DNA from 2 places in the Desulforhabdus amnigena genome. Region 2 is predicted to be linked to the other one. Evidence: riboswitches for the same ligand, from Rfam matches in the RefSeq annotation. Region 2 holds a riboswitch; the other holds the start of a gene.
The links. Region 2 has a riboswitch for fluoride ahead of eno (phosphopyruvate hydratase). Riboswitches for the same ligand answer to the same signal wherever they lie in the genome.
Positions count from the first base shown of each region.

Region 1: another riboswitch for fluoride. It lies ahead of QMG16_RS17745 (cation:proton antiporter); the one in region 2 lies ahead of eno (phosphopyruvate hydratase).

Region 1 covers NZ_BSDR01000001.1:4,137,608-4,145,431, reverse strand. Annotated here, with positions in the region: gene mgtA (magnesium-translocating P-type ATPase) at 1-439, shown strand, start outside; gene QMG16_RS17765 (PTS sugar transporter subunit IIA) at 488-1,291, shown strand; gene QMG16_RS17760 (DUF190 domain-containing protein) at 1,593-2,873, opposite strand; gene crcB (fluoride efflux transporter CrcB) at 2,887-3,264, opposite strand; gene QMG16_RS17750 (universal stress protein) at 3,559-3,975, opposite strand; gene QMG16_RS17745 (cation:proton antiporter) at 4,001-5,257, opposite strand; fluoride riboswitch at 5,422-5,486, opposite strand; gene QMG16_RS17740 (SPFH domain-containing protein) at 5,810-6,664, opposite strand; gene QMG16_RS17735 (NfeD family protein) at 6,707-7,168, opposite strand; gene QMG16_RS17730 (IscS subfamily cysteine desulfurase) at 7,489-7,824, shown strand, end outside.
Region 2 covers NZ_BSDR01000001.1:3,492,833-3,500,656, reverse strand. Annotated here, with positions in the region: gene QMG16_RS14865 (hypothetical protein) at 1-390, opposite strand, end outside; gene eno (phosphopyruvate hydratase) at 504-1,781, opposite strand; fluoride riboswitch at 1,912-1,973, opposite strand; gene QMG16_RS14855 (hypothetical protein) at 2,301-3,350, shown strand; gene QMG16_RS14850 (universal stress protein) at 3,922-4,854, shown strand; partial or broken gene QMG16_RS19660 (MutS-related protein) at 4,960-5,166, shown strand; gene QMG16_RS14845 (hypothetical protein) at 5,231-5,854, shown strand; gene QMG16_RS14840 (DUF6062 family protein) at 5,956-7,824, opposite strand, start outside.

The DNA of each region.
Region 1 (7,824 bases), 640 kb from region 2:
CATTAAGCGTTTTATGATCTCCATAGGACCCATAAGCTCCATTTTCGACTATGCGACCTTCGCTCTAATGTGGTTCTTTTTCCACTGCAGTGCCTTTACTGATCCGGCTACGGGGCCACATCAAAAGGAGGCGCTCACAAGCCTTTTCCAAACCGGCTGGTTCGTGGAATCGCTTCTGACTCAAACGCTGATCGTCCACATCATAAGAACACAGCGGATACCCTTCTTCGGGAGCCGCGCTTCCCTGCACCTGACGCTGACCACTCTTGTTATCATGAGCATCGGTGCATGGCTGCCCTATTCACCCTTTGCAGGGAAACTCGGCATGGTCCCATTACCGCCTGTTTACTGGGTCTGGATTGCGGTCTTCCTCCTTTCATATGCGCTACTCACCCATACCGTGAAGATGTGGTTTTTCAAAAATTACGAAAGCCGGTGAATCGGCTGATTTCCGATTCACCGATGCACCGAAAGGGAGTGATTGATCATGGATAGCTTACTCGACGCCCTGCAGGAAGGCAGGTTGATCGAACTGCTTGACAACAACAAGGAAGATGCTCTGCAGTTCCTGGCACACATTATCGAAGCGATTCCATCTCTTCCAGCCGGAACCGATGTGATGGAGCGGGTCATGGCAAGGGAGCGCGCGGCGAATTCCGCTCTCGGGAAGGGTTGGGCCTGTCCCCACACGCGCGTGCCCTTCGAAGAGGACCTCATGTGCGTTGTGGGGTGGAGCCCCCAGGGCATCGATTACGGCGCTCCGGATGGAATTCCCGTATCGATTATCGTCATGTATCTCGTGCCGGAAAACCAGCGAAACCAGTTCCTGCGAGAGGCCTCCATGCTGGCCAAGGCTTTGAAATCCTACGCAGACATGGAGAAACTGAGCGCAGCCGGAGAACTGAACGAGATCCGAGATTATCTGCTTGACCTGATCAGCTCCACCAGGGAGTGCGTTGGCCCCGATGCGCGGGCACGAATGATTCAACTCCAGGTCAGGCCAAGCGTCGCTCCCATTCCGGCCTACGACCTGGCAAATCTTATCGTGGAGCCGGTGACCATTGTCACTGGTCCCGGTCTCAAACACATCGTGCTCGCTCAAAACCGCCATCTCGTCGAATTCCTCGATTCTGCCCGCGGGCTGGTTGAGAAGCTTGCGACCGAGGGGGTATTTCAAAACGACGGATGGCGGGTCTTGAAACGAGGGGAAGTAACCTATCAGGGAGACCGTATTTTGTACGACTGCCTGGCGATAAAAACGGCAGACGCCAATCCAAAGACAGACAGGTGAGATGACTTCATGCCAAATGCTGCAAAAAGCCGGCAGGCGGGATTTTTGCCTGAAAATGCGCCATCTGTAGGTCGGGCTTCCTTTCCCGACGTCGAATGTCGAGTTTGGAAACCCCGACCTACAATTCTCATGGTCGGGGATGAATATTCCCGGATGTGTTCATGACATGTTGGACCGATCGAGAGCCTCTTTCATCGCCATGAAACAAGACCTCTCCGATTATGCAGCAGGGATGGAAGAGGTACGGACCACCCAAATCCCCCTTCCAGGTTTTTTCCTGGCAGGGGGATTTTCGTTTCTTCTATGAGGAGGCAAATCCCGTACGCAGAAGCGAATCGCGGTTGATCATCCCCTTGAATTTACCCTCCAGGTCGAGCACCGGTAGGCGTTTAATGGCTCCCTCGAGCATGAGTTTGATAGCCTCCTCGATGGGGGTGTCCTCGCGAACCGTCACGATGTTGGTATTCATCACATCGGCGGCCGTCCTCGCACGCAGATACTCGCTCAACTCCTTGTACCGTTGGCCCCGCTCGGTAAAGGGGATCTTGCTGACGAAATAATCCCAAATTCCGGGATGGTAGTCCGAAAAAGAAGCGAGCAGATCCCGGTCTGAAATGAGCCCGAGAAAATGTCCTTCCTTGTCCACGACACAAACCCGCTGAATGTCGTTACAAGCTATGATGCGTATCACCTCCTCGACGGGGGTATCCGGAAGCACCATAGAGGTGTCCCGGCGCATGATATCGGAAACAAATCGCAGTCCGCGGACAAGAATGTTTTTATCCTGCAGGGCGGGCCAGTTCGGACATTCTTTCATAACGGTGCGAAAGACATCCACGCGGGACAGTATGCCAATGAGCTTTCCTGCTTCGTCCACGACGGGAAGGCGTTTTACCTTCTTCTCCAGCATGAGGCCTACGGCCTCCGTCACCAGTCTGTCCTCTCCTACGGTAACGGCCGGCTGCGTCATGACTTCTTGGGCCTGCTTCGGAGCAAGAGATTCGAGGATGGCCTCACGCTTTTCACGATCCGATTCGGACAAGAGCCCCAGCCGCATGGGCAGACCGGCTTTGTAGATCAAGTCTCCCTGTGCAATGACTCCAACCGGGCGGTTTTCCCCATCAACCACGGGAAGACCAGTGAAGACGGAAGAGAGCAGCAGCCTGGTCACTTCGCTCAAGGGCGTTTCTGTGGCGACTTTCTTTGGATTAGGAGTCATTATGTCCCGGACTTTAACGTGTCTTGGTATGAATCGGCCACGGGTCTTATGGGATATGACATCTACATCCCTGGCTGCTATGATGCCGTCCGTGACCATTCGTTCCACTGTGGAAAGAACGCGCTCGAATTCGAAAACAGGCAAGACGATGGTTATACGCACAGGCATGTTGTAAGAAAGAACCTCCAGCCTTCCGGTGGCAATCTCCCCACTCTCGTAGGAACCCTCTATTCCTCTCGTAACCATGCATCGCGCTGCGATTTTGAGATCGCTCACATGCTGAACGACGGCGCTGTAGAGTGGCTGTCCCTGCCACCTGGCCTCCTCATTGGTGAATATCTCGATGACTTTGTACTGCAGCATGGTCAGCTTCTCCCTATCTCAGTCGACCAACCCACATGCCAAGAAAAACAAGGGCTGTGCCAATAAGGTTGTTGGAAAGAAAATTAGCCGCTGTAACGAGGTATGTTTCCGCACGCATGGAGTTGACCGTCTCCAAAGCAAAGGTTGAAAAGGTCGTAAGAGCCCCGAGGAACCCGGTCATGAAAAAGAGCCGCAGCGAAGGATTCATGATGCTTACCCCCCGATCGGCCAGGGTAAAAGAGAGGCCGATGAGAAAACAGCCCGAAAGGTTTACAATGAGTGTTCCAAACGGAAACCGGCTTCCAAAGAGCTTTGCAGCCAGCAGCGATACACCGTAACGGGAAAGTGCTCCAAGGCTTCCGCCGACCATGACAAAAAAAATCTTCATCATCCATCCATCAGTCCGAATGAACCCCAATTTGCGCCAAAAATTCCACTTCTGCACATACTCTCTGTTTTGAACGTGCCTCACCTTTGGACTCGGTGAGGATTTACGCTTTCGTAATTTCCGCCCCACTGGATCACTCCCTAAGAATTGGAACCGCTCTTTGATGAGCGAGGCTAGGTACTCGGGCCGATAGATGATGATCTTGCTTTTAAGCAGTTTCTGGAGGTGAGGATGCAATGCGCGGCCCTCCGGAAGAGGGCATGAAGAAGGAAAGCCGCATATTCCTCTCGTGCCGGGTCATCGCACCACAATCACCGTGCAGTGGGCATAACTTATAACCCGTTTCGCCACAGATCCGAGCAACCACCTTTGCAAAAGGCTTTCTCCGCGATGGCCCATCACGATGGCATCCGCATTTTCCTCGTTGGCCAGATGCACGATCTGTTCGGCCGGATGCCCCACCTTTACCAGAAAGGTTGCATCAACGCCTGCGGACTCCGCCAACTCCTTGAGACACTTGAAATGTCCCTCGAAGTACTCGGTAGCACTCTCGAGCACCGCTTCGAACTCCACAGTAATGGGGGGTTCGGGCGGATGGGCCACGGAGAGCACCATCATTTTGGCAGAAAATTTGGATGCTATATCGAGAGCAAGCTTATAGGCCTTTTCCGATTGTTTGGAACCGTCATAGGCGACAATCAATTTACTGAACATAGGATTCATCTCCTTTCTCTACGGTTCAATTTCCTTTTTCATTATTGGTTTTGGTGGGCTTTCTTTTTAGCACGGGCAGAATCTTCTTGCCTCCTTCCGCCCTTCTGGAAGTCTTCTTCACAGATGCCGACGATGCCTCGAGAAGATGTAGGGGCAGGAAGAAGGCATTGGCAATCAAAGTAGGAACCACGGCGCTTCCCACCACAGTGGCAACGAGATAGGAATATTGTGAGGTATCGATGATCCCATGAGAAAGTCCGAAAAGGGCTGAGATGCTCCCAAAGGTAAGACCGGTGGACATGAGGAGCGTCGTGTACATCCCCTCTTTACCTGCACCGTTGAAAGCCTTGGTCACCGGATAGACGGCAACGAGCTTGGTTACAATCTTTGTGACGAGGAGGATCAGGAAAATGGCAGGGGCAGCGATGAGAGCAGGAACCGAGACGAAGGAGCCCGCTCGAATAAAGTAGAAGGGGGTGAGCAGTCCGAAGGTGAGGGTCCTGAGTCTCCGTATGAGCATATGGTCTTTGCCCACGGTACCGGCAAGGACCATTCCGATCAAATAAGCGGGAAGAACCGCCTCGCTGTCCGCCCACGATGCGAGAAACCCCATCCCAAAGAGGCAGAGAAGAAGGTACTTTGCTTCGAGCTCGGAAGGCCTTCCGCCATAGCGTTTGAAAAAGCGGGGAGTGAGATAAGGAAGCAAAGTGAACACGACTACGCCCACCCCAGCGAAGATAACCGTTTTCATGGTAAAGGGCGCAAAGATGAGCCCTAGGGCAAGCACCGTTCCAAGATCTGTTATGAAGCAGGCGGCAAGCACGGTTTTCCCATAGATACTGGTGTTTAAACCAAATTCCAGCATGACGGCGTAGACTACGGCAACCGACGTAGTGGAAAGGGCCACACCGGTAAGCCAGCTCGCCTGGGGAGTCCAATGCAAAAGATAATGGGCAACAGCGGCGCACCCGAGGAAGGGAACAACAAAGCTTGCAAGGCCGATCCCTACAGCCTCTTTCCATTTTTCCCTGAAGACGCTCGGATCGAGTTCGGCTCCGGCCAGGAAAGTCAGAATGATCGCACCGGTTCCGGAAAGGAATTTGATCCACGGATCATTGGCTCCCAGAACAGCACCGCCAAGGAGCGCTCCGATCACCAATTGGGCGACTGTTCCCACTACAATTTCGGAAAGGGCGGTTGCGATCCCGAACCAGATGGAAAGCAGTGTCGCAATGAGGGCCAATCCCAGCCAAAGTGTTGCCAACAGCCATGTTTCAGTCATCGTGGCAATCCTTTCCTGCAAGGGTTCAATTCTTCCGGTGTTACTCTTGAAGTAAGGATATCCGAAAAAGTGATGCTCATAAAAAAAAGCTCCTCCAGGCCTTAGCCAAGTAGGAGCTTTCGTTTGATAGTGAAAAACTCCCACCAGGCGTCCAAAAATTGGTTGGCTTGGTAGGAGTCATCAGCCAGGATCGGCGATTAGCGGGGTGGACTCCATCACCACTGTCTGCAATGCCTTAAAACATTAAGGCACCAAGATTATTAACATAAGGGGAATGCCGGATCAAGCCTCTTTTCCAGAAATCCCCGCACTTTTTCGCAACAGGTAGTATTCATTTTAGGGAGTGAGTCGCTCTTGCAATCTCCATTCACTACGGAGGCACAGAGATCACGGAAGAATCCCTTAGGAATTCCAAAATGTTCTCCGTGCCCTCCGTGTCTCCGTGGTGAATAACAAGATATGAAAATCCGCCAATTCTTTTAGGGAATCACTTTGACGGGTTAAAGGCTTTCGCCCGGCAACCTCAGACATTGAGCGATACAGTTATAAATTCTATTTATTCAAAGCGCTCATGATCCCTTTCACCGCGGCAGGAATGTCGGCAGGGAGGAGAACGATCTTCGAGTTCTGCGATGTGGAAAGGTTTTTGACCGCCTCGATATACCTTTCACCCAGGAGGAACATGACGGGCAGGTCATTTTCCTGGACGGCTTCCGTGATTTTCCTGATGGCGATCTGGCTTGCTTCAGCCAGAACGACCTTTGCCTGGGCATCGCGCTTGGAGGCTTCGAGGCGGCCTTCCGCTTCGAGGATGGCAGCAGCTTTTTCACCGTCCGCCCGCGTCACGGTCGCCCTTCGCTGCCTTTCGGCGGCCGCCTGCTCTTCCATGGCCCTCTGCATGGTTTCAGAAGGATTGATGTCCTGGATTTCCACCGTTTTGAGAGTGATTCCCCAATCGGCGATATCGTCGGAGATGGCCGTCTTCAGCCGTGCCTTGATCATGTCCCTCGAAGAAAGAGCGTCATCCAGGTCCATTTCGCCCACAATGGAACGCAAAGAGGTCTGCACCAGGTTTTGAATGGCAAACCGGTAGTCCTCGACCCCATACACGGCTTTTTCCGGGGAAACGATATTGATGTAGGCCACCGCGTTGACTATGATGACGGCATTGTCCTTGGTGATGACCTCCTGCGAGGGGATATCCAGGACGATGTCTTTTGTGGTCACCTTATAGGCGACCGTATCGATGTAGGGCACAACGACATTGAGGCCCGGTCCGAGGGTCTTGTGATACTTCCCCAGCCGTTGCACAACCTGCTTGCTGCCCTGAGGCACGATTCTCACCCCCAGAGCGATGGTCACCAAAACCAGAATAAAGAAAACCCCTGCAACAACCAATCCCGCCATAGCCTTCTCCTCCTCTCCAGATTTTTTAGATGCTTCAGATGATTACGCGGATTCCTTCCTCTCGACAATGAGTGTGTTGCCGGAAAAATCCCTGACAACAACCCGCTCCCCCAGACTCACTTTGCTTTCACAGATAAAAGGCCATTCATCGTCTCCCAAAATGGGCGTGGTGAAACGAACGATGCCCCGCTTTCCTTCTTCTGGGACCTTGATGACCTGTCCGACTTCCCCCAGAACGGCTTCCCTGGAAATACCTGCCTTGGTGCGGTCGGCCATCAGAGGTCTGAAGAATTTGAACCAAAGGAACGTGAACAGGCTGGAAGCGACAGCCCAGATGAACAGCTGCCAGCTCAGAGCAAGATCCGGGATCAACCAGAGCACCCCGCTGAGAAGAATAGCTCCCAGTCCAAACCAAAAAATGGTAAAGCTCGGGATGAACAATTCGGCGATCACAAGGACCATTCCAAAGACAAGCCAGTGCCAGTAAAGCAGTTTGAAATCCATGCAGGCTTCTTCTCCCTTCACGGTGCGATTTCTATCATGCTGCTCGTTTTTCATGCCCTCACAAAAGAAAATATCCCATCCTGTCGGCTATGACGCCCCTTTTCTTTATATGAAAAAAGGCTCATGGTTCATAGCTCATGGCTCATAGTAATAACATCGCTTTTCAAAAGCGTTTCCCACTTTCCCTATTGCATTGCATTCCTTTGCGTTTTTTCATTTTTCGTTGCGACCGCTCCGTTCATGGAGGGTAATGGAGAAGATGGATGAAAATGTTTATACTGAAAGCCTCATGTTTTGATCGTTTTTTGAAAGGAAATCTATTGAAAACTGTAACAGCCGCTATTTTGATTCGAGAAGGCCGTATTCTCATTGCCCGACGCAGGGCCGGAACCCACCAGGAATTCAAGTGGGAATTTCCGGGGGGAAAGGTCGAGGTGGGGGAAACCCCTGAAGAATGTCTGAAGCGGGAAATCAAGGAAGAACTTCAAATTGAAGTCCGTATCGGTGCTTTTCTCTGGGAAAGTATTTACCATTACTCTCAAGATTCCATAAGGTTGCTTGCCTATGAGACTTTTTGGGAAAGCGGTGAAATGGTCCCAACCGTTCATGAAGCTATCGAATGGGTTTCCGTGGAGGATATGAAGGATTATGATTTT
Region 2 (7,824 bases):
GATTTCAGCCCCCCTGGGGGCCCAGTACTCGGCAAAGCCGGGGACGGCGTCCCCGTACCCCTTTAGATGTTTGCTGTCGATTTCCGATAGCGTGGCCCATAAGCTCGAGCAATGGCTCCAGATGGACTGGGTGACACTCTCTACATGCTCTTGGAGACCGAAGGCGCTTTTGAGTTCACTGAGCAATTCCCGAATTTCAACCACTTGGGCAAGCAACGCCTCGCACTGGGAGCTGCTGAGGTCGTTGCTTTCGAAATAAAGAACCGAACGCCTCTGCCGTCCTTTTGCCCACTCTTCGAATTCGCAAACCACCCGATCCAGATGAGTGAGAGTCGTCCCTATGGTACGCTTGTACTTGGAGCTGAGCTCGAAGACGTGTTTTTTCTCCATATGCGATGTCTCCAAAGGGCGGGGTGAATTCAATTCGTCGATTTTTCCGAAGCGGGCTGGATGAAAGCACCTCCAAAGAGTTCAAAGACCGCCCACAAGCACTGTCCCCCCCCTCAACCGCCCAAAGGATTCCCGAACACCGCGCTCTTTCCCAGCTCATCTTCAATCTCGAGGAGGCGATTGTACTTGGCGATCCGTTCACTCCGGCAAACCGAGCCCGTCTTGAGCTGCCCGCCGCCCATGGCCACGGCAAAGTCGGCAATGAAGGGGTCTTCGGTCTCACCCGAACGGTGGGAGATCACAAAACCCCACCCGGCCTTGCGGCAGAGTTGGATCGCTTCGATGGTTTCCGTTACGGTACCGATCTGGTTGAGCTTGATGAGCACGGCATTGCTCGTCTTTTCCCGAATGCCGCGCTGGATGAACTGGGTATTGGTAACGAAGATGTCGTCTCCGACGATCTGGATTTTATCGCCCAAAATGGCGGTCTGTTCGCGGAAGCCTTCCCAGTCGTTTTCGGCCAGGCCATCCTCCAGGGAAAGAATGGGATATTTGTCCACCCAGGATTGGTAGAGCTCTGTCATCTGAGAACTGGTCTTCCTCCCCTGGCCGGATTTGCTCAAATGATAGTTTCCATCCTCGAAGAAGGAACTTGCCGCCGGATCGAGGGCTATGGCCAAGTCTTTACCTGGCAGATAACCTGCGGCTTCCATCGCCTCCAAGATGACTTCACAGGCCTCTTCGTTGCTCTTGAGATTGGGAGCGAAGCCGCCTTCGTCGCCGACGCTCGTGCCGTATCCTTTTTTCCCGAGGATGCTCTTCAGGGCGTGAAAAGTTTCGGCACAGTAGCGCAGGGCTTCAGCAAAAGTCGGGGCGCCGACGGGCATCACCATGAATTCCTGAAAATCGACACTGTTGTCCGCATGTTTGCCTCCATTGAGGATATTCATCATGGGCATGGGAAGACGAATCGCTCCAGGACCTCCCAGATACAGGTAAAGCGGAAGCCCCGATGAAACAGCCGCCGCCCGCGCCACAGCCATGGAAATTCCCAGGATGGCGTTGGCACCGAGTTTCGCCTTGTTGGGGGAGCCGTCCAGTTCGATCATCATGCGGTCGATTTCCGATTGACGCAGGGGGTCCATACCGAGAAGATGCGGAGCGATCACCTCGTTGACGTTTGATATGGCTTTCAACACTCCTTTCCCGCCGTACCTTTTCCGGTCCCCATCGCGCAACTCCACGGCTTCGTTTTCACCGGTAGAAGCCCCTGACGGGACGGAGGCCACGCCGACTACACCATTATCCAGGGTCACACGGACGCGGACCGTAGGATTGCCACGAGAATCCAGGATTTCCAATGCACGGATGGATACGATTTTGCGGTTCATGCGGCTTCCTCCTTCATTCATTTTGGACAGGATAGGAATTGAGTTATAAAAAAGCCCCTTCAAGTTCGTCCCGGCAGGAGCTTTTCCAATCGATCATTGTGCTCAGATGAATCTCCCACCCGGCGAGCTCGCCACAGTAGGGGTCATCAGCCTCATACGGCGGTTCGAGTGGACTCCATCACTCTCATCGAAAGCAATATGAGTCATAAATGCCACCTTTGACATCCAAATGCAAGAATGTTCCTGTTTGGGAGGTGACTTTCAAAAACGCTTCTCCTGAAAACAGGCAAGATCTTTTCTATCCGAAGAGCCGGTTTCGTGAGGCATGTACCGGAGGAAAGCCGTTGTGAATGGTATGCGACATTTTGCTGCGGGAATCCTGCGTTCCAATATTCCTTTTGACAGGTTCGCCGCATTTGCTATGTAGTGGTTCATGTGAATGTCGGTTCCACAGGACGATTGCATACATCCATGATGTTTGCTCCTCAATGACATAAAATCACATAAAGGAGGCATTTCATGGCAAAGATCAGCTTCGAATCATGGCGACAGACCGCGATTTTCCACAACCCCTTGAAAAACGGCCAGCTCGACACGCAGGAGATAGAGGTACGCATTGACCCCCTGACCGGCCATCAGAGCACTTTCAATCCGGCGCTGGAAGGGAAGATATCGATTCTTTTTCCCGATACGGACTATGCCTACCTGGAAGAGCGGGCGGAGGCGACTCAAGGGCAATGTTTCATGTGCGACGGCCGCTGGCGTACGGCAACTCCAACCTACAGCACCGATATCCTTCCCGGGGGCAGATTGCAACGAGGAGAAGCGGTCCTTTTCCCCAATCTCTTTCCACTGGCGGCATTCCATGCCGTCGTCATACTGGGTGATCGCCACTTTCGCCTGCCCAACGAAATTTCCGCGGATCTTCTCGAAGACGCTTTTGCCATCTCTGTAGAATACTTCAGAGAATGCCACCGCTATAACCCGTCGGTCCGCTATTTTACGATCAACGCCAATTTCCTTCTCCCTGCGGGTGCCAGCGTCATGCATCCCCACCTGCAGCTGCTCGGGTCACCCTTTCCGGGAACGCACCACCAACTGCTGCTGGAAAAAAGCCTTGCTTATTACGAGGCCAACGGCTCATGCTACTGGACGGATTTAGCGAAAGAGGAAATAGAGCGGGGAGAACGAATGATCACCCGGATGAGCGACAGTACATGGTTCACCGCCTATGCGCCCGTCGGCGCCAACGAAACCGATGCGGTCTGGACGGAGACCTCTCACTTTCTGGAATGGGGCACCGCGGAGATTCGGCAGATGGCGGAAGGGATAGCAGGGGTGCTGCGCGGCTATCACGACATGAAGTTTTCCACCTACAACTTCTCCTGTTTCAGCGGTCCCGTAGATCGTTCGTCTCCTGAATTCCGCTGCTTTTTGAGATTGGTGAACCGGCAAAACGCCATGCCGCACCACAGGACCGACGACTACTATTTCCAGAAACTCCTCAAAAACGAGATCATCATCCAACGTCCGGAAAAGCTTGCCACTTTTCTCCGTAGGTATTTCTGAGAAGGTATTTCTGACGAGCTGCGCCGAACATCCGTCCTCCCGGCACTACCCTCTTTTTCCCAGCCGGAGGTCAGGGCCGCTCGACACAAAAATTCGACAACACTTCCGGAGCGATGGAAATTTACCAGGCCTTCTCGGTCAGGCATCCAAGGCGCCTATCTACCCTCCATGGGCGTGGCGCCTTCGAAGGGCGGCATCTTTTGATATGAACTCGAAGGTTCTCCCGAGTCACATCGAATCTTTCATTGAAGTGCGAAAAAATTTTTCGCCGCACAAGACAGTCGATCTTGGAACTCAGAGCCAATCCGGTTGCAGTGGAAGGGGAGATTTCAGCACTGCCATCCCCTCGGCTCAAGGCAATATGCCTTCTCCTTATTCTCTTTTCGCATCGTCGATCCTCACTTCCAACACCGGCCCGCCGTAGGTCAGGGGCGTCCGAGCTGCTCGTCCAAGAATTCTTCAAGCAATTTCAGAAACACGTTTTATTGATTCTTTCGTGCTCTACCACATCTTTTCCTTTGCCCTCAAGCTTCACTGAGTTGAACAGAGTTCGTTGAAAAGGGGGTATACGATGTTTAAAAAAATACTCTATCCAACCAAATTTGAAGAATTCTCTTTGCCGATTCTCCAGAACATCACTTGCCTGAGGAGAGCCGGACTGGAGGAGGTCATTCTGTTGCACGTCATCGATCCGGGAAACCTTTATACCGAAGTGGACGGGGGCATTCCCATCGCCGTGGATACCATCCGGAAAGCCATCACGAGCAGCATTGACCTGATGCGGGAAGCCGCATCCAGGCGTCTCTCCGCTTATGCCGATTATCTTTGCTCCGAAGGGATCAAGGTGAAAACGGAGCTCGCCACAGGTCGCGTCGTTTCAGAGATCCTCAGGACTGCCACAGAGAATGATGTGTCGCTCATCGTGGCGGGACGACAGAAGAGGGATGTTCTAGGGGAGATCTTTGTCGGCTCGACGACCGACCGAGTGATCCGCAAAGCAAAGGCTCCGATTTTGGTCGCCAGATACCATACCCTGAGAATGGCGGGAGATGAGGTACAGGAGCGCTTCTGTACCGACATGTTCCGAAAGATTCTCTATACGACGGACTGGTCGCCCAATGCGGAGCGGGCAAAGATGTACCTTCCCATGCTCCGTGGCGCGGGAACTTCGGAATTGGTCGTTGTCCACGTCCTGGAGGAATTCGCTAATTTTGTCGATGTCCCCTATGAGATGAAAGTTGAGGCGTTGGCAGTGGCGACAAGAAATAGCCAGGACAATTTGGATCGCCTGACTCGAGAGCTCGAGGCCGAAGGCTTCAGAGTGAAAGCAAGCCTGCTTTGCGGAAAACCCTACCGGGAAATCATGCGTGTCGCCACGGAGGAAAACGTTTCCATGATCGTCATGGGTTCCTATGGGAAGAGCCTCATGCAAGGAATTCTCTGGGGAAACGTGTCTCAACGGGTTGTCGAATACAGTGAAAAACCGGTTCTGGTGGTGAAATGAAGATTTGAAGATTTTCTTGAAATATCTGAAGATAAAAATTTTAACCTGCTCGATCCACCCCGCTACGTTGCAAAAGGGAGGCTTTGCCCGGTCGCAAACGTGATCGACCAGGGCGGCAAATCGATTTTTTTGCGCAGTATAGGTTTGGCACAATTGATGATGCAATGCGATATGTTTGTGCCTGCGGAGTCTTTCTCCTCCAATGTCTGTGAAGGGCTTTTCACGCACTACAAACGGGAGGAAGATCCAGCCATGAAAAGCGGGAAACTTGATGAAGAACTCAGCAGAATGAGCGAGATCGTAGACAACTTAAGTAGTATAAAATGATATTTGTCGGCAGTGAAGAAACGGCAGGCCGCTGAGGTGAACCGGTTGAATGATCGGGGAGGAGATGTTCGTCTCCCTGTTGAAGCTTTCGGAACGGCGCATGCTGAATGGTCTCATCGAAACCCTTGCGCAATACGGACGCCCCGAGACCATTCCCTACTTCGAGCGTGCTCTTGAAGATGACTTCTACCGAGCTGCCGCGGAAAAGGCTTTTCAAAAGTTAGGCAAAGCCTCTTGCGACACGCTGGTGCTTTCTGCCGTGACTCTCCGACCGGGCCCCTTTGTGGAAAGCCCGTCCAGCTTGGAGCGGCGCCGCAGTGCGATAAGACTTTTGAACGGGATCGGAATAGCCCCTCAACATTGGCAGACCCTCCGGAGGCTGCTCGATGAGCCGGACGAAGAGCTCGTGGTGGGTGCTTCAAAACTGGGGATGAGCATTGCATCGAGAGAAGATCGGAGGGCTATCTCGCACAGGCTCATCGGACTCGTAGCTCTGGCGCCGTGGCACCTGCAGGAAGATATCGAGGATATACTGACTGCGTTGAAGGATGAATCGGCAGGAGAAATTGCCGGTGAAGTTGCACAACGAAACAAGCAGCCTGAAGACTTGCGCGCAAGGGATGAACGATTGCGAGCCCTGTTGAGAATACAGCGCCGGTTCGAAACAGCATGAAGTGATCAGGTCCCGCGGGCAAGACGGACCATCACGGCGCTCCAAGCTTCCGACCCGACAAACCATATCGTGGAGCCGATTGCCATTGTCACCGGGCCCTTCTACACTTCGGCATCCATCTCCCATGGAAAGCAGACCTTCTTCGCCCCGACACTGTGGATGAGGCCACGGAGATAGGCGTCTTCCTCATCCAGGTTCTGGATATCTCTGCGCAGAGCATCCCTCTTCAATGCATAATTTTGCATATCCTCGGATATCTGGGCGAAGAGGCGAGCGGCGTGCTCGAGCAGGAACCGGACTTTCTCTTTGGATGGGACAATGGAAATCAGCAGGCCCAGATGGTGCAGGCACACTCCCTGGGAGTTCATGTACGCCTTGTGCCCTTCCGGGGTTTGAATAAAGCCGGCAAAACTGTTCAGATAAATTTTCTCCGCGTCTTGGACCAGTCGGCACACTTCGCAGTCTTTCGCGCTTGGAATAAGCGTCAGGACGGATTCACCCGGATTCGAGTTTTCCGATAGCGCCAGGCGAGAAAGATCGGCCGACAACCTCTCCATAAGCCTCGGAAACCCCTGCGAAAGACCGTGAGGGGAGGACATCGCCTCCAGCTGCCACGTGTGGAGGGGACAAAACCCAAGCGAAGCTGCGTGTGCACGCTGCGCCTGTTCCTGAGTCGCCAGTTCGTATTGCCGACCGGCATAGAAACGGTAGGCGGCATCGATCATTCGGTTGCATACCGGGCAGCCCCGTGTGGCTAGGTCGGGTAACAAGTCCTTCTCTACTTCAGAACCGGTTGCCTTGTTGAGTGCCGCCCCGGACAATAATTCTTGCTCCGGAACCGAGGGGGGAGAGGGCTCGAATGCTGGAAAAATTGGCTCAGCAGAAGGCCCCCCTGAGAGGGAAGGTTCTCCTTCGAGCATTGCGGTTCGGATCCGACCGAGCTTCTTTTCGATGGCCTCAAGAGTATCGAGCTCACGAGAAAGCTCCTCCCTGTCAAGCTCCACGATCTGCCAGTGTCCATCGATGCTCTTTGTGACCCTTTTACCCTCGACGGCCTGCACAATACGCGATTCGATTTCACCGGCTCGTTTCTCGATCTCAAAGCCCAGACGGTTCAACGCATCATCGACTCCTTTCAGAAAAGCATCTTCAATGCGCTCGGCGTAAAATCCGATAAGGCCTTCGAGCTCCGCGACAAGACGGCCCCTGACTAGCGGTCTGACCACAAAGAGGGGCAGACAGGCCGCAAGTATGGGAAGTTTAGGGTTCCAATCGACATTCCCAAAGCTTGGGCGTTGCAGCACCCAATGGGTGGGAAGCTCAATACTCGTTTCGGAAGCAGCCTCCTCGCCGAGGCCACCGAGAACCTCCACTGCGGCAGCGGGAATCTCCTGCAGTTCCCGCTCAATCTTTACCCATTCCATTTGCAGTGCCTGCAGGAATGCGGGATCAAGGCTTTCGGCTTTCTCTTTCGTCCATTTCTCCAGATCCTGCTTGAAACGCGGCAGCATCTGTCGTGCAACGTCCTGAGCCGCAAGGATGGAAAGCTCCCAGTTGGACTGGGAGAGTGCTTCGTTGAGTTCTCCCAAAAGAACATCGGCTTCGTCAGCCCGAAACGCAGCAATTTCTGGAGAAATCTTCTCCCTTGCCCAAGGAAGGATGCGCTCCCGAACCTCCTGCTGGGATTTTGCGCGCGCTTTTCGCAGGACTTGGAACCGTTCCTTCAAGGCCGCCATCTTCTTCTGGACTTCTTCTCGAGAGGTTTCGCCGGCCAGTTTGAGCAGACTCAATTCGTGATGCGCCTCCGTTGCCACGCGAAGCACCTTGTCCAGCACGGAAACCAGGAGCCCATGGCTCTTCTCGCTAGACAGAAACTTGGCCAAAGCCTCCTGCAGGGCTTTCACGCCGCTCTTTTCGTATCCCTCTTCTTTCCCGGCAAGCTTCGATTCCAGGGCCATGGCTGAAGAAAC